4 regions of the Paenibacillus sp. FSL R7-0216 genome follow, and region 3 is predicted to be linked to each of the others. Evidence: predicted binding sites of a transcription regulator. Region 3 holds the regulator's gene; each other region holds the start of a gene.
What was found. The regulator Rex, encoded in region 3, represses fermentation and respiration genes when NADH is low (regulators of the CRP and FNR family bind a similar motif). The targets are predictions, from matches to a motif close to TTGTGAAATATTTCACAA.
Positions count from the first base shown of each region.

Region 1: the regulator Rex is predicted to act here: its motif matches at 2,443-2,460, upstream of MKZ15_RS21655 (formate/nitrite transporter family protein).
Region 2: the regulator Rex is predicted to act here: its motif matches at 1,542-1,559, upstream of MKZ15_RS00965 (DUF438 domain-containing protein).
Region 4: the regulator Rex is predicted to act here: its motif matches at 2,643-2,660, upstream of nirB (nitrite reductase large subunit NirB).

Region 1 covers NZ_CP150222.1:4,704,916-4,709,306, forward strand. Annotated here, with positions in the region: partial or broken gene MKZ15_RS21645 (transposase) at 99-278, shown strand; gene MKZ15_RS21650 (hypothetical protein) at 336-1,001, shown strand; gene MKZ15_RS21655 (formate/nitrite transporter family protein) at 1,512-2,351, opposite strand; gene MKZ15_RS21660 (FAD-dependent oxidoreductase) at 2,542-3,903, opposite strand; gene MKZ15_RS21665 ((2Fe-2S)-binding protein) at 4,264-4,391, opposite strand, start outside.
Region 2 covers NZ_CP150222.1:196,016-200,406, forward strand. Annotated here, with positions in the region: gene MKZ15_RS00955 (HAMP domain-containing sensor histidine kinase) at 1-785, opposite strand, end outside; gene MKZ15_RS00960 (response regulator transcription factor) at 782-1,462, opposite strand; gene MKZ15_RS00965 (DUF438 domain-containing protein) at 1,658-2,944, shown strand; gene MKZ15_RS00970 (ROK family glucokinase) at 3,295-4,245, shown strand.
Region 3 covers NZ_CP150222.1:3,020,449-3,024,839, reverse strand. Annotated here, with positions in the region: gene dinG (ATP-dependent DNA helicase DinG) at 148-3,003, shown strand; gene MKZ15_RS13670 (redox-sensing transcriptional repressor Rex) at 3,022-3,690, shown strand; gene MKZ15_RS13665 (amidohydrolase) at 3,687-4,391, shown strand, end outside.
Region 4 covers NZ_CP150222.1:3,205,761-3,210,151, forward strand. Annotated here, with positions in the region: gene nirD (nitrite reductase small subunit NirD) at 1-51, opposite strand, end outside; gene nirB (nitrite reductase large subunit NirB) at 84-2,519, opposite strand; gene MKZ15_RS14625 (hypothetical protein) at 2,760-3,476, opposite strand; gene ric (iron-sulfur cluster repair di-iron protein) at 3,608-4,315, opposite strand.

The DNA of each region.
Region 1 (4,391 bases), 1.7 Mb from region 3:
ATTTTTTTAGGGTAAAAAAACAAGCTTGCACAGAACATATGTTTGGTATATAATGGAATCAAACGAACATACACTCTCATTGAGAGAGGCATGGGAATATGGAGGTTATTACGGATTCGATTCATCACCTATTCAATAAACACTATACGAGCGAGCAAGATTGCATGGATGCGCTGGTCGCTGCGAAGTGGCCAACCGGCTTTGTCTGCCCTCGATGCGCTCATACCGGGTGCAGCCACCTAACCTCCCGTCGTATTCCTTTATTTGAATGTGACATCTGTGGGCATCAAACGTCGCCTTTGGTTGGGACCCTTTTTGAGGGAACGCATCTGCCCTTGTTGAAGTGGTTCCAGGCGATAGAGTTGTTTCTGCTTCCTGATGGTATCTCCGCAATGCGGCTGCACCAGGAGATCCGGGTCACCTACAAAACCGCTTGGTTGATGCTGCACAAAATACGCCATGCTGTTGGCGAATTTGATGCCCGTGAACGGTTGAGCGGAGACGTAAAGGTCAACTCCGATCAATATGGGGCCAATCCGTCCCGTTGTCAGTATCCACATCCGTTTGCTTCGGCAGTCGTAGCTGGCTGTACGCTGATGGAGTCAGGCGAACTGGAACAGATCAAAATTCACCTGTTACCCAATAAACGTGGAACGGGTAACCGGGCAACCCGCCACGAGCTCTCCGCTTTCATCAACGAACATGTGGATGTCGATACATCCACGGTTCATTCGTTTCCTCTGGCCTTTCAGCTGTATTCGCCCCTGCGGAAAGTAGTGAGAGACGCATGGGAGTCGCTGAAGAGTACATATGTAGCTTTGGGACCAAAGTATCTGCAAGCATATCTGAACGAATACACCGTACGCCGCCGGTTGCACTTGCCTGGGGCAAGGAAGACGATGCATCAGAAATTGCTGAGTATGTGTGTGGCGACTCAAGCCATTTCTTACTACCAACTAATCGCACGCCAACCGAAGTTGCCTTTGGCGACCGCCGCCTGATGAGGTGCCTGAACCAAGGGGCTTAGGCCAATCGGCTTCTGCCTTTTTGTCATCATCTAGCTGATCCAATCTATGACTCTACCCATCAGCTACACAATCTATCTAATCCAATTGGCTACCCTAACCATTAGCTCCACTATCTACCCGCTTCTTATTCCGTCTGCTGCTCTTCCTGTCTACTGCTCTACTGTCTACTGCTCTACTGTCTACTGCTCTACTTCCTGCTGCTCTTTCTGTCTGCTGCTCTTCCTGTTTTCTGCTCTAGCTATCTGCTTTTTTACCTAATGCTGCCCTATCGATCTGCTTCTTTGCAACACCTAATTGGCTCCCCAAGCGCGTCTGATCTCATTCTTTGTCAACTGATTCAACGGGATAATCGTGCAAAGGGCCGATACAACATGTACTGGCCTGGCTGCCACCCAACCATGATCCAATACTCTCCCCTATAGCAAAAAAACTGCTCCTCCAAATGGAGAAGCAGTTAATAAAGCCTGTTGATTGCTTATTCTGTTATATGGTTTTGCTTACCGTTGCGGACGAAGGTGTTGTTGCATGCTCGGCAGCCGGAGCAGCCGTTTGCCCTTTATCCTTCAAATAAGCAGTCCAATATGCCGCTCCCACGAAGATGGCGCCGCCGGTCAAGTTGCCCAACCATACCGGTACAAAGTTCTTTAAATATTCGCCCCAGGAGAAATAGCCCTCAAAAATAGCCGCCGGAATCAGGAACATGTTGGCGACCACGTGCTGGAAGCCGATGGCAACGAAGGCCATTGTCGGAAACCAGATGCCGAGTATTTTGCCGCTCATGTTGTCTGCGCCGTAAGAGAGCCATACCGCCAACGCAACCAGCCAGTTGCAGCCTATGCCAGACACAAATGCTTGCAGGAAGCTATCATCCAGCTTGTGGCCGGCCATATCAACCAGTTTATCGAGATAAGGTCCGCTGGCCGTCAAGCCAACCACATGTCCAAAAAAGTATGCGACGAATAAAGCACCCACAAAATTGCTTAAGGTAATGAGGACGAGGTTCTTGAACATTTCCCCTGTGGAAATTCGCCCCGCCATCCGTGCTAGCGGCACAGCCATCATGTTGCCGGTCAAAAGCTCCCCACCGGCCAAAAGTACGAGAATTAATCCGATAGGGAATACCGCCGCGCCGATGAAGGTTGCGAAACTACCCCACTCTGCCGGAGCGCTGCTGATGACGCGAATATCGAGCAAAAAACCGAGCGCTATAAACGCCCCGCCCAAAAATCCGAGAATAAGTACGGTCAACAAAGGATTATGCGCTTTTTTGATGCCATTTTCTACGGTTACGTCAGCAATTTGCGCAGGTTTATAGTAAGCCATGTTCTAGTCTCCTTTATAAGTAGATCCGTGTCTATTGTAGCGTGCCGATTTATGTTGGATAAGTAACAAAGATCACGATAACGTTTTCATATGGTGAAATATTTCACATCAATACGAAAAGCCGGCCAAAGAGGCGAACGCCCCGTTTGACCGGCTGGATAGTTGGATTCTTACGCCTGCAATATTGCCGTTAAACGTGAACGGTTTCCCGCTGCGGCACTTCCGGCAGCGCTCCCAAGCCTGCGCTGTTCAGGAAATTCCAAGGTTTGTTGTAATGCGGCTGGAAGAAGAAGTCGACGAAGGCGAGTTCCTCCATTTTCATGCCGTTTTGGATGCACACCGAGATCGTATTCATCGACTGGGTCAGGTCCACTTTCGACATGATTTGCGCCCCGAGGATCCGGCGGGTGTTCTTCTCGTAAACCACCTTCAGCATAACCGGTTCGTGGGTCGGCATGAATTCCGGCCGGTAGTTATCGGTAATCATTACCGCTTCGGCCTCCAGACCGGCATCCTTCGCCGCTGTTACCGTCAACCCGGTCCCCGCGATATTATCTTCGTAGATTTTAATCCCCGAGGTGCCCTGAGTGCCCATATACTTCACGGTTGGCGTTACCAGGTTTCGAGCCACCAGCGTACCCATGCGAACGGCGTTCGTGGCCAACGGGATATACGCATGCTTGCCGGTCGGATTATAAAATACCGCACAGCTGTCTCCCGCCGCATATACGTCCGGCTTGCTGGTGCGCATGTATTCGTCTACGATGATTGCACCATTGCCCAGCATGTCGACTTGCCCCTTTAACAGCTCCGTGTTTGGACGGAATCCGATGCACATAATCACGAGATCGGCGGCGTACGCGCCTTTGTCGGTGATCACCTTAGCCACTTTGCCGTTCTCACCTTCAAAGCGCGTAACCTTTTGGCCTAAAGCCAACTCAATCCCATGCTCGCTAAGCGATTGTTCGATCTTATCCGTGTATTCCGGATCCAGGTATTTGCTCAAAATGCGATCCTCCGCATCAATCAGCGTCACTTGCTTGCCGTTCAACTGGAACGCTTCAACAAGCTCAACGCCGATGTATCCGGCCCCGACCACCACAATATGGTTGGCTTGCTGCGCTTTTTCAATGATCGTGTTGGAATGGTTGAAATTTTTCGAAAGCACGATGTTCTCTAAGTCGCTTCCTTCGAACTTCGGAACAATCGGCCACGACCCGGTCGTTACGATCAGCTTGTCGAACGTATCTTCGAACACCTCACCGGTCTCCAGGTTGCGAGCTTGAAGTGTTTTAGCGTCCGTATCGACCGACACTACCTCGTGAAGCATTTTCGTATTTACACCAAGTTCGGCCAATTGCTGTGGCGACGAGTAGAACAATCCCTGCGGATCCTGAACCATCCCTCCGACATATAACGCAATGCCGCACGACAGAAAAGAAATGTTGTCGTTCCGTTCATATACGGTAATTTCCGCGTCCGGGTAAAGTTTGGCTGTATTGACGATCGCTGCCGTGCCTGCATGGGTACATCCGATAACTGCTACTTTCATGATTTCTTCCTCCTCCAAATTCACTGCTCGTTTTGTATTTTGTCATAAACAACTCGATATTTGTGAAATTCATCACTTATAAATCCATTTACTTGTGAAATATTTCACCTCATGTCCCTAATTATAGTGTGACATTTTTCACATTGCAAGAGGTAAAAGATACTTTTTAAAAATTTCACAATTTAAATTGTAGGTTTCCCTATTTGGGGGTTAATAAGCTGGAAGGTTGAGGAGATCGATTTTTGGATAAAACAAAGCACCTGGTCGGAACCTCCTGAATTGTCTTCAGGACTGCCAGGTGCTTGCTTGCTAAGCATATCCGCGATGATCATATGTAAATGTAAAGTCATTACGGGTGAGTTACTGTGCTTGGACTGAGGTAAGTTGTTTTCGTATTTCGGCGTATTTAGCCTCCCGCTCCGACTTGGAGAGTTTAGGACATCCGTAGCAGTAGCCATGGTCCGTCTCCGTCCGGTAAGCCAGACAGC
Region 2 (4,391 bases), 2.4 Mb from region 3:
CGCAGTTCTTCTTCCTCGCTTTCGCGCTGGCGGCTGTCCTTCAGTTCGAATACCATGTGGTTAAAAGCTTGCTCCAACCGGCCGATTTCGTCCGGTCGCCCTTCATGGATAAGAGAGGGAAGCCCATCGGGGCCCGGACGGGTCATGCCGGCCTCCAGTCGCAGCAGCCGTTTGCGAATATCGCTGAAGAACAGATAGGACAGCAGCACGAACGCCCCCAGTAGAATCGCTAAAAAAACGCCGTAGAAACGGCTGTCGCTTTGCCGGTCCACATCTTGGATCACCATAAATTTACGCGGGAGCTCCAGTACCATGAAGCCCTGCTTGGCCCGTTCGTTCCCGCCAATGAAAGCGACGACCGTAAAAGGGTCGGCGTCCACGCGTTGCTTCATGAAGGCGATGGTGTCTTCCAGGGACCACTGCTTCGGCACCGTTCCCTGTTCCGGCAGCTGCAGACGGGTTTGTCCGGCTGTGTCGACCCAATACAGCGCGGCGTCGGGATAACGCTTCTTCAGCTCCTTGAGTTTCCCGTCGATGGTTTCGACAGAAGCTCCTTTCAGCCCGGCGGCAGCCTGGTGCCAAGTGGTCTCGATGTCCATACCCGTCCCGTAGGGGCGTTTGGTTTGTTGCCATAAATGTCCCGGATTCATCAGCAAATTGATACTCCAAGACGCGAAAAAACTAACCGGAATAAGAACGGGGATGAAGACAAAAGCGATTACCAGGATCAACACGTATCTCGTGAGCAGCGATTTGCGGAACTTGCGAACCGGACGGAATCTCATGCTCTCACCCGATACCCGATCCCGCGAATCGTCTCAATGACTTCGGGATTCGCGGGATCGCGTTCCAGCTTCTCGCGCAGGTGGCGGATATGGACCATCAAGGTTTTGTCCCCGTCCAGATAGGGTTCATTCCATACCGCTTCGTAGATCTGCTCTTTGGTCAGGATTTGCCCGAGATGGCGCAGCAGGTAGGCAAAAATATGAAACTGTTTACCGGTCAACACGATTTCTTCGCCGGTGTTCTGATCGATGATCCGATTTTCTTTTTCATACACAAGCAAATGTTTAAGGCGCAGCGGCTCCGGGTCGGCGGAACCCCCGCTGCGGCGCAGCAGCACCTCGATCCGGGCCGCCAGCTCGTCGGGGTGGAACGGCTTCGTCAAATAATCGTCGGCGAATTTGAGCCCCTGCAGCTTGTCGTCGATTGAGGTTCGGGCCGACAGCATCAGCACCGGAAGCTCAGGGTACTGCTGCTTTAAACGTCCTCCTATGGTGAAGCCGTCCAAGCCAGGAAGCATCACATCGAGAATGACCAGCTGGCACTCGGCAGCCTTCTCCACGGCATGTTCCCCGCTCTTCAGCCAGGTAACGGCGTAACCGCGCTCCTGCAAATTTGTGCTGACCCATTCGCCGATTTCGAGATCGTCTTCAATATATAGCAAATTTGTTATAGGCATGATGGCATTCCTCCTCCTTCTATTTTGGCAAAAGACGGAGAAAAAAGAAACGGGAGGAACCATGATTCGCTCGGAATATTTGTGATTGCAATCACAAGCCGGCAATTTTCCCTGTGCTACCTTGTTCTTGAGAATGGTTATCAGCGAGAGAGTCGGAAGAGACAGAAGTTAAACCCTATAAGGAGGGACTGGACCATGAGTGAATTGATCAATAATCGGGAGTTTGGCGCTCCGGAACTGAACCGGCGTCAGCAACTGCTGAAAGAAATCATTAAAGAGCTGCATCAGGGCAAGAGCGTAGACGAAGTAAAGGCGCGGTTTGAAGCGGCGGTCGGCGACGTGACCGTCTCGGAAATCTCCGCGATGGAGCATGCGCTGATGGAAGAGGAAGGCATCCCCGTTGAGGAGGTACAGCGGTTGTGCTCGGTCCATACGGCGATATTTAAGGGCTCGATTGAAGATATTCACCGCTCGTCCAAGCCGGAGGAACAGCCAGGCCATCCGGTGCACACCTTTAAGCAGGAAAACCGTGAGATCGAGCGACTGGTCAATTTCAAGCTGCGGCTACATCTCGACAAGTACCGGAAGGAAGCCGGCGAGGAGCTGGTATTCAAGCTGTTGGAGGATTTAAGCCTGCTTCTGGACCTGGATAAGCACTACAGCCGCAAAGAAAACCTGCTGTTCCCGTATTTGGAGAAGTACGGCGTCTACGGACCGACGAAGGTGATGTGGGGAATTGATGACGGAATTCGCATGATGATTAAGGAAACAAAGGGCAAGCTGGCGAACGGCAGCGCAGATCAGGAGACGATCCTCCTGGATCTCGAACGGATCATTAAGGAAGTCAACGAAATGATCTTTAAAGAAGAGAATATTTTGCTGCCGATGGCCCTTGAGAAGTTAACGGAAGACGAATGGGTCAGCATCGCCAGGGAAAGCGAACAAATTGGCTTCTGCTTGACGGCACCGGAGCACGAATGGATTCCGGAGCGTGTGCCGCTTCAGCCTTCAGACAGCGAATCGGGAGGAACTGCGGCCGAAGCCGGGGGAACCGCCCCAGAGGGGACGGCAGTCCCGCAGGGCTTCGTCAAATTCGAAACCGGCATTCTGTCGATGGAGCAGCTGGAGGCGGTGATGAACCATCTCCCGGTCGATTTGACGTTTATTGACGAGAACGATGTCGTCCGTTATTTCTCTCACGGTAAGGAACGGATATTTGCCCGGACGAAGGCGGTCATTGGTCGAACCGTGCAAAATTGCCATCCGCCGCAAAGCGTCCATGTCGTCAACCAATTGTTGGAGGATTTCAAAGCAGGGCGGAAGGATGCCGAGGATTTCTGGATTCCGATCAAGGACAAATTCGTTTACATCCGCTATTTTGCCGTTCGCAGCGAAGATGGCCGTTATTTGGGAACGCTCGAATTCACGCAGAATATCGCTCCCATTCGTGAGTTGGAAGGGCAAAAACGGATTTTATCCTAAATTCGCACGGCACGCGACATACCCCCGGCATTCGTATTGCGAATGCCGGTTTTTTTATGGGCATTGTTGAGGTGACGAGGTCAAAGGGAATTAGTGGGTTTTGGGGTCGCATCCACCTGTCTGTGATCTACGTCATTTACGCAAAATCCCTTATCGTTACTGGGATTGCCGTTTCCCCCTTCTCTTGACCGAACCGAAGGGTTCGCTTATAGTTGGTACGTAGGAGTAAACTACTTGCGAAGGCGTTTTCAGTCATGGCGCGGTCAGCGTGGTGATGGATAGAGAATGGCCTTTTTGCACGTATGGACACGTAAATTATCTATTATTTAAGAAAAAGGTGGCTTGTGAAAATGTCTGAAAAAATCTACATTGGCGTTGACTTGGGCGGTACGGCAGTCAAGGTTGGCATTTGCAATGAAGAAGGTCAACTTCTTCATACGTATGAAGGCCCGACCGAAGTCGATAAGGGCGCGGATACGATCGTCGCGAACATCGAGAAGTACGTCCGGCGCGTCGTGGAAGAATCGCCGTTCGCCTGGGAGCAGGTCGCGGGGGTAGGCGCTGGCGTGGCTGGGTTTACGAATGTCCGCGAGGGGATCATTATTTTGGCGCCGAATGTAGGTTTGAAGGATTTCCCGATTCGTGAGATTTTGGAACAGCGACTGGGCAAGCCGATCAAAATAGACAACGATGCCAATGTGGCGGCGCTGGGCGAAGCCTGGGGCGGAGCTGGCAAAGGAATCGAGAACTGCGTTTGCTACACGCTGGGCACTGGCGTTGGCGGTGGCATCATCATGAACGGTAAAATTTATCAAGGGTTCTCCGGGATGGCCGGCGAGCTTGGGCATATGTCCGTCGTTCCGGACCTGGAAGCGATCGGCTGCGGCTGCGGACAAATGGGCTGCCTGGAGACCGTCTCTTCGGCTACGGGCATTATCCGTATGGCTAAGGATGCCGTGGCACGCGGGGACCGGACGTCGCTGTCGCATGTGGAGAACATCATGGCCAAGGACGTCTTTGATGCGGCTAAAGCCGGTGACGAGGCGGCGATCCGTATCGTGAACCGTGCGGCCTATTATCTGGGCAAATCGATGGCGGCGGTTGCGGTCGTTCTGAATCCAGAACTGTTTATCGTCGGTGGAGGGGTATCCAAAGCAGGCGACATTCTGTTTAACGAAGTCCGCAGCGTATTCGCCAAATTGACGCCGGAGCCGGTGCAAAGAGGCATGCAAATCGTACCGGCTACGCTGGGCAATGATGCGGGGATGGTTGGTGCCGCCGGCCTCTTCCTCCGCTCCTAATTATTAAGGAAGTTCAAAAAGTCGTCTTATCATCATGAAGATGAGTCAGTGCGATGTATACCTGCAGGCTAACGGACACCAGAGACGCTATTCGTCCGTTGCAGACCCATTGCGGATTCTAACGGACCGAGGAGACCCTATTTCAG
Region 3 (4,391 bases):
TGAAGCGATGCGAAATTCCGCTTAAAGCGGCGCATCGCTTGTTTTGTTTTTGTGATTTTTATTACAGATCCCGTTTGTATTAATTTTCAAATCGGTTATCTTCTGTTATGCTGTAAAGAGACTGGAATGAAGGGACAATTAATAGCAATGAAATACGCAGTGCTTGATTTTGAAACGACGGGTAACCAGTCCTCCGATGAAATTATTCAAGTGGGACTTGCCATTATAGAACCGGATAAGACGATATCGCAGGTGTATCGTTCCTTCGTGAAACCAGGTGTTCCGATCCCTCCTTTTATTACGGGATTGACGGGAATTGCAGAGGAAGATGTCAAGGATGCGCCGGAGCTAGACGAAGTGATGGTGGAGATGGTTCCGCTTCTAAACGACGTCGTCTTGGTCGGGCACAATGTTGCATTCGATTTTAATTTCTTGCAGAGCGCTTTGGACAAAACAGGCTATTTGCCGTTTACCGGCCGCATTCTGGATACGATGGATTTCTTGAAAATCCTGTTTCCTTCGCTTACTTCCTATCAGCTCGGGCTGGTGGCGGCGGAGTTTGAAGTGGAGCATGATCGGCCGCATCAGGCGGACAGCGATGCGCTGGCGACGGCGCTCATTTTCCTGAAATGTCTGGAGGAATGCGCGCAGTTGCCGCTGTTGACTTTGCAGCGTCTGGCCGATCTGTTTGCAGGCGAGGACAGCGATTTGGGCTGGTTTTTCGATGCGATGACGCAGGAGAAGGAACGCGAGGCGGTGCCAAGCGAAGATGGTTTCGTGTACTATCGTCAATTCGCCCTGCAGGTGGAGGATTGGCTGGACATCCAAGCGCCAAGGGACAGTTCGGATCGAAATCCGCTGGCGGATGTGACGTTCGAGCAGTTCATGGAACAGGTTCGGGAACGGCTGCGAGAGCGTTTGCCGCAGTATGAGGAGCGAGAAGCCCAGAACATGATGCTGAATGAGGTCATGCGGGCTTTCGAGGAAGACAAGCATCTGCTGGTCGAAGCCGGAACGGGGACCGGTAAATCCTTGGGATATCTCCTGCCGGCCATTTACCACAGTGTAAAGAATGAAGAGAAGGTAATGGTCAGCACTCATACCATCAACCTGCAGGAGCAGCTGCGGGAGCGCGACGTGCCGCTATTGACGGAAGTCGTGCCTTTTCCTTTCCGCGCAGCCGTATTTAAAGGAAGGCAGCATTATTTGTGCTTGCGCAAATTTGAACATAAAATGAATAGAAAAGACTTCGCAACACCTAAAGAAGAGGTGATGACGGCCGCGCAAATGGTTGTGTGGCTGACACAAACGGAAAACGGCGACGATGAAGAGTTGAATCTCGGAAACCGCGGCGGCGACTTCTGGGAGACGGTAGCCAGTGAATCGGAATCCTGCTTAGGCCGATCCTGCCCCTGGTTCCGCAAATGCTTCTATCATCGTGCCAAACACGAAGCCGGAGTAGCTGACGTGGTCATCACGAACCACTCTAAATTGTTTACGGACATTCAGGCCGGGCACCAGCTGCTACCAGGCTATGAGCGGCTGGTCATCGATGAGGCGCATCATTTGGAAGATGTGGCCGGCAAGCATCTTGGCATTCATATGAAATACTTTACGGTGGTCCATACGCTGACCCGGTTGTTTAAAGACAGCAAGACAGGGCAGCTGGCTAATCTTCGGAGCTCGATAGATGCGTCGTCCGCGGAGAAAGCTGCGGAATGGTGCGCAGTGATCGATGGCATCTACCCAGTGTTGGTGGATGTGAAAGAGAGCTGGGACAAGCTCAGCGAGCTGCTGTTCAGCTTGATGCCGGATCGCAGCGATGCGGCCCCCGGCGATCCGGGGCAATTCGTATATCGGCTGCTGCCGACCCGAAAGCCGAAGGATTGGGAGACACTGACCGCGCTCGAAAACCAGATTTACGTGGGTCTGGGCGACGTGCTTCGAAAAGGGGATCGTCTCCTGTCCGAGATTCGGGAGGAGCAGGATGATTATGCTGCGGAAAGCCTGCTTACCGATATCAGCGGCTTGTTTAAGGATTTAGCTGGAGAACGGGAATCACTGCGGTTCTTCATGAAGCTGGAAAGCGAAGACACAGTTTATTGGATGGAAGCCAACGGGAATTACCGCAGCCGCTCGCTGCAAATGTACGCGGTGCCGATTGACGTTAGCGCCCAGTTGAAGGAATTTTTCTTCGATCGGAAAAAAAGCGTCGTTATGACTTCCGCGACATTGTCAGTCGATAAGTCGTTTCAATATATGATCGAGCAGTTGGGTCTGACGGAGGCGGCGGAAGAGGAACGGTTGATTACGTCGATGTTGCCATCTCCGTTTAATTACCGGGACCAGGCACTCTTAGTCATTCCGCGTGATTTTCCGAGCGTAAAGGGCAGCGTGGGAGATGATCACTTCATTAACACGTTGGTGCAGTCGTTGGCAGATTCCGCGGTGGCTACTCAAGGCCGCATGCTGGTGCTGTTTACGTCCTACCGGATGCTGAGACAGGTGTATGACCCGCTGAAAGAGTTGCTCTCGGCGCAGGGGATCACCGTCATCGGGCAAGGGATGGACAGCGGTAGCCGTACCAAGCTGACTCGGCGCTTCCAGGGTCAAAATGCATCGGTATTGCTGGGGACGAGCAGTTTCTGGGAAGGGGTAGATATCCCCGGCGAGGCGCTGACAAGTTTAGCGATCGTGCGGCTGCCTTTTCAACCGCCGAACCATCCGCTGGTGGAAGCCAAGAGTGAGCGACTGCAGCGGGAGAAGAAAAACCCATTTATGAAGTTATCCGTCCCGCAGGCGGTTATCCGCTTCAAGCAAGGATTCGGGCGACTCGTCCGTTCCTCGCAGGATCGTGGCATCGTAATCGTTTATGATACCCGTATCCTGGAGTCTTACTATGGGAAGTATTTTTTATACTCTTTGCCCGGACCGAAGATGGAGCATATGCCGATGAATCAAATGGTACCTCGCATCTCGGAATGGTTGAATCCCGAAGCCTAAACCGCTTTATTGATCGCATTGAAGAATAGGGGGAAACGAAGCATGAAGTCAGAAAAAATTTCGGACGCCGTCGTCCGCAGACTGCCGGTTTACCTGCGTTTCTTGAACGAACTCAGCCGCAGGGAGGTCCCCACGGTCTCCTCGCAGGAGCTGGGCCAGAAGTTGGATCTGAATCCCGCGCAAATCCGCAAGGATTTAGCGTATTTCGGCGATTTTGGTCGGAAGGGGATCGGCTATGACGTGGCTTACCTAATCGAGAAGATTCAACAGATTCTCAACTTGGACCAGCAAATTAACGTGGCGTTAGTCGGTGCCGGTAATCTAGGGCAAGCCCTTTCGAATTATAATGCTTATTTGAAGGATAATATGAAAATCGTCGCCGTGTTCGACGCATCGCCAGCAAAGATCGGTACCCAAATCAACAACATCACGATTCAACCGATTGAGGAGCTGGTAGCTACGGTACGAGCGAATAATATCCGTATTGGGATCATAACGGTACCTGACACAGAAGCCCAGCGCGTGGCAGACGAGCTGGTTGCGGCCGGGATCGGAGCCATCTTGAACTTCGCGCCAACGATTCTCAAGGTGCCGTCGGAAGTGCGGATTCATGCGGCCGATTTCACTACAGACCTGCTTAGCTTGGCATATTATCTGGAGGATGGAAAGGAACAAGCCAACGTATGAGTCGTAAATGGTTAATTAAGAACGGGACGTTTGCCGTACTGGAGACCAATCGCCCCGTGATTCATGGATATATGCTTGTTGAAGGCGATTCGATCACCTATATCGGAGAAGAGCGCCCGGAAGGCGTGGAAGGCGCCGAAACGTTTGACGGCAAAGGCTTGTTATTTTTGCCGGGACTGATTAATACCCATGGTCATGCGGCGATGTCGCTGTTGCGCGGTTATGGGGATGACATGGTACTGCAAACCTGGCTGCAGGAGAAAATGTGGCCGATGGAAGCCAAGTTTACCGCTGCTGACGTTTATGCCGGAACGGCGCTGTCCGTACTGGAAATGCTTAAAGGCGGTACGACCACGTTCTTGGATATGTACGATCAGATGGACGAAGTCGCCAAGGTTGTCGAGGAATCCGGCATTCGCGCCGTGCTGATGCGCGGAGCGATCGGGCTATGCTCGCCGGAAGAGCAGGATCAGAAGCTTAAAGAAGCGATCGCGTTTGCCCAGAATTGGCACGGTAAAGCGGAAGGACGCATCACGACGATGATGTCGCCTCATGCGCCATATACCTGTCCGCCGGCTTTCATCGAGAAGTTCGTACAAGCCGCCCACGATCTCGATCTACCGATGCATACGCATATGTCGGAGACACGCGCCGAGGTGGAGCAGAACGTGAACGATTACGGCGTTCGCCCGGTAGAGCAC
Region 4 (4,391 bases), 190 kb from region 3:
CTCCAAGGCGCCCACAGGGTAAAACGTATCCCCACTCAACTCCATCTTCATGCTTGATAACCCCTTTCGCTTTAGACGCTACATTACAGCTGGTTGCTCATTTCCAACGAATGATACAATTTACCGCGTTGATCATCGTCGTTCAGCACTTTTTGCCATGGATCCGTCACTTGAGTCAAGGCAAATTCAATCCGTTCCATCAACGCCTTGCGGTTCTCGGTGTCGTCGACGACAACCGAGCGAATGTGCTCGAGCCCCATCCGTTCCACCCACTCCGACGTTCTCTCCAAGTAGTTGCCGGTTTCACGGTAATATTGCATGATTGCACCGCACAGCTCGATCAGTTCCTCATCGGTTTTTACCTTGCATAGCGAATCCGCCAAGCGCGCCTTGATCCCGCCATTGCCGCCGATAAAGATTTCCCAACCGCCATCATTACCGACGATACCGATGTCCTTCGTGCACGATTCGGCGCAGTTCCGCGGGCAGCCGTTAACCGCCATTTTGAATTTGGCCGGGAAATCAAGCCGTTCGAATTTACGCTCCAGCAGCGCGCCCATACCCATCGAGTCCTGAGTCCCGAAGCGGCAGAATTGCGAACCAACGCATGTTTTGACCGTACGCAGCGATTTGGCATAAGCATACCCCGACGGCATATCCAGCTCTTCCCAAACTTTCGGCAGATCTTCTTTCTTCACCCCGATCAAGTCGAGCCGTTGTCCGCCCGTGACCTTCACCACTTTGACATCGTATTTCAAGGACACGTCGGCGATTTTCTTCAGGTCTTCCGGGGTTGTTACGCCGCCGTACATCCGTGGTACCACTGTGTAAGTGCCGTCCTTCTGGATGTTGGCGTTCATCCGTTCGTTGACGAAACGCGAAGCCTTCTCATCCTCGTGCGTATCCGGGTAAATCATGCCCAGGTAGTAGTTGATGGCGGGCCGGCATTTCGAGCAGCCTTCCGGTTGCGACCATCCGAGTACGTTCATAACCTCTTTGGTGGTCTGCAGCCCTTTCTCCTTAATTTCCGCAACGATCTCATCGCGGCTCAGCGTCGTACAGCCGCAAATCCCCTGCTTCGCCGTTTGCGTGAAGCCGTCTCCAAGTACATATTGCAAGATTTGCTCCACGACCGGTTTACACCCGCCGCAAGAACGGGTCGCCCCGGTGCATGCCTTAATCTCGTCCACCGTCGTCATACCTTGATTAACAACACAATCCACGATCGTACCCTTGGTAACCCCGTTGCAGCCGCAGACGATTTCCTCGTCGCTCATCGTTTCGACCGAGGCCTTCTTCTTGGCTCCGCCGCCGCAGCAGCCTCCGCCCATCAGCGACTCGTACAATTCGTCGGTCATTTCTGCGCCTTGCTTGATCAGCTTCTGCAGTTCGGCCGAATCCGTGATATCGCCGAACAGCACCGCACCTACCAGCTTGCCATCCTTCAGCAAGATTTTCTTATACGTACGTTTCCAATCGTCCTTGTTCGCGATGACCGTATGTTCCGGCCCGTCGATGAATTCGCCGGTCGAGAAGACATCTACGCCGGAAATTTTCAGCTTGGTCGATACGACCGAACCTTCATAAGGTGGAGTGTCTACGCCGCTGATATGCTTGGCCATCACGTTCCCCTGCTCGAACAGCGGTGCGACCAGACCGTAACAGATTCCGCGGTGCTCGGTGCACTCACCAACCGAATAGACTCCCTCCAGCGAGGTTTGCATGTAGTCGTTGACCACGATCCCGCGATTCACTTCCATTCCGCTGGCCTTGGCAACGGCGACATTTGGTTTGATCCCTACCGCCATAACAACGAATTCCGCCGGAAGCTCCGTGCCGTCCGCGAACCGCAGCCCGCGTACCCGGTTATCCCCTAGCAACTCCGTCGTTTGTGCGCCCATCTTGAACTTGATGCCCTGACGTTCCAATTCCGCTTGCAGCATGCCTGCCGCTTGATGGTCCAACTGGCGTTCCATCAAATCTTCCATCAAATGCACGACCGTCACGTCCATGCCAAGCTGCACTAGCCCCTTGGCCGCTTCCAAACCGAGCAAGCCGCCGCCGATCACGGCCGCCGTCTTATAGGTGTTGACCGCTTGCAGCATTTGCTCACAGTCTGCGATATCGCGGAATCCAACGACTCCCTCCTTATCACTGCCCGGAATTGGCAGAATAAACGAAGTCGAGCCGGTAGCAATCAACACTTTATCGTACGGAACGCGTTGCCCGTTATCGGCCACAACCTCTTTGGCCTCCGCATCGATCCGCTCGACCGTGGTCCCCATATGCAGCGTAATCCCATGTTCTTTATACCAATTCAAATCATTCAATACGATGTCATCCATCGTTTTGCTGCCTTCCAGCACATACGACAGCATGATCCGGTTATAGTTCGGATGCGGCTCGCTTCCGAAGACCGTAATGTCAAATTTCGTAGTCAACTTCAGGATTTGTTCCACGGCGCTGATGCCGGCCATTCCGTTCCCGATCACGACCAGTTTCTCTCTGTCCGTTCCCATATTCGTAATGCCTCCTCCTATAAATACCTAGATCTCTAGTGTCTTTACGATAGTTCAATTTTTAAGTGATGCTCTTAGTATAAATTTAAAATTGCAGATACCTTGTGATTGCATTCACATTAATTGTGAAAGAATACACAAACTTTTGTCATAACTATTTTCATGAACCTATTGAAAAAATCCGCAACCCCGGTTATGACCAGGACTGCGGATTCCATAAGTTTTGTCGAGTACCTACATCTATTTCTGCTTTAAGACAATTTCCACATTGTCCTGTGGCTTTAATCTCATATCCAGCCCCGTATCCAGCAGCTTCTTTCCGTTCACCTTCAGGATCCAATGTTCGTTCTCTTGGGGAGTATACCCGCCGACCGATACGATGGATTTGTTGGTGGGACTAAACTGAACGATGCCGCTGCGTTTCAGAAGATCCCTGACCGTCGTGTTATCGTCGTATTTATTGACGTAATACTTCTTCTTCGGACTGCCCCCATCGATAATCAATAGCAAGGACGCCTGCTGCGGGATCGCTTCAAAGCTATCGACCGTCTTGACATAGACGAGCAGCTTGTCGCCAATCTTCAACTCATGATCCCAGTCGCTGGGATCCAGCTCTTTGTCATTCAACTGCGTTCCCCACTCCAGGGTAGAATCCAGCGACACTTCCCCAACCGATTGGATTGCCGATTGATCCTCCGTGAACCTCACGATCCCACTGCTCTCCAGCGCATGACGTGCCGTTAGCCCAGCCATATAATCGTAATGCAGGCTGCGCGTCACATCGGGGATAAAGGTACCCCCGTCGATCGTCAACGTGATGTCGTGGGGTTGTTCTTTGTCGGCTCTCTGTGCTTCCGCCGGTGCCGGTTGATCCGTAATTTGGCCTTGGGCGCAAGCCGTCACGATTATTGCTATTCCTGCCATCCATCCAACAAGCCATCGCCATCTCTTGTGCATTGCCGCCCCCTGCCCTTCTCGTATCATTGTCCCAACCCGGGCAATAGAATATTCCTTATCTTAAGGATACCGGACAAGGCGCAGGTTCTCAAATTTTATACAAACGGCGGCTCGCGGAAGCGAAAGGCCACTTATTCTGTGTATCGCGGGAATAACACGTTATTTTCAAGATGTACATGCGTAAAGGTCATTCCCTCCAACTCCTCCAGGCGCGCGTAAGTCAGACGGTACGTCGTGCAGGCATGAGCCGGCGGTTGAAAATCCCCGGTGAGCTCGCGCAGCTGTTTCAAGATATTCCCTGCACCGTCATGCTCCGATTCCAAATCGGCAATCGCGCCCTGCAGTTTTTCGAGCACTTCCGGTTCGCGGCCTGCATCCCAGTTGAGCATCTTCGGAAATACCTCGGCCTCCTCTTTGTCACTGTGCGCCAACAGCTCACGCCGCAACTCGCCGAACAATCGGGCCACCTCCAGCAGGTGAGGATCTATTTCACCGTGAACGCGCGAGACCTTCGTCACGTATTTTTGAATTTCCGGGAGCTCCTCCCGTAAATAACGGTGATGTTTGCCTACGATATGTTCAACCAGGTCCGCAGATGACGCTTGAAGCCAGCCTTCTTCTCCTCCTGTATGCGGATGCTCAGCTAACATACGGTTCAAGTCCTCCAGCAACAGCTCTACCGGAACGCCGCTTTCTTCCGCTGACTCGGTAATTGGACGGTTTCCCCCGCAGCAAAAGTCGATTTTCCGTTGCCGGAAATAATCCGCAGCTTTGGGAAACCGCAGCACGATATCTCGAACTTTATCGGTCATTTGAAATTCTATTGGATTGATATTCATTTCTAAAACCTCCTGAAATAATGAAGTCAAGCTTACCTCTTCACCATACTTCACGAGGTACACCTGCTTGGTGATT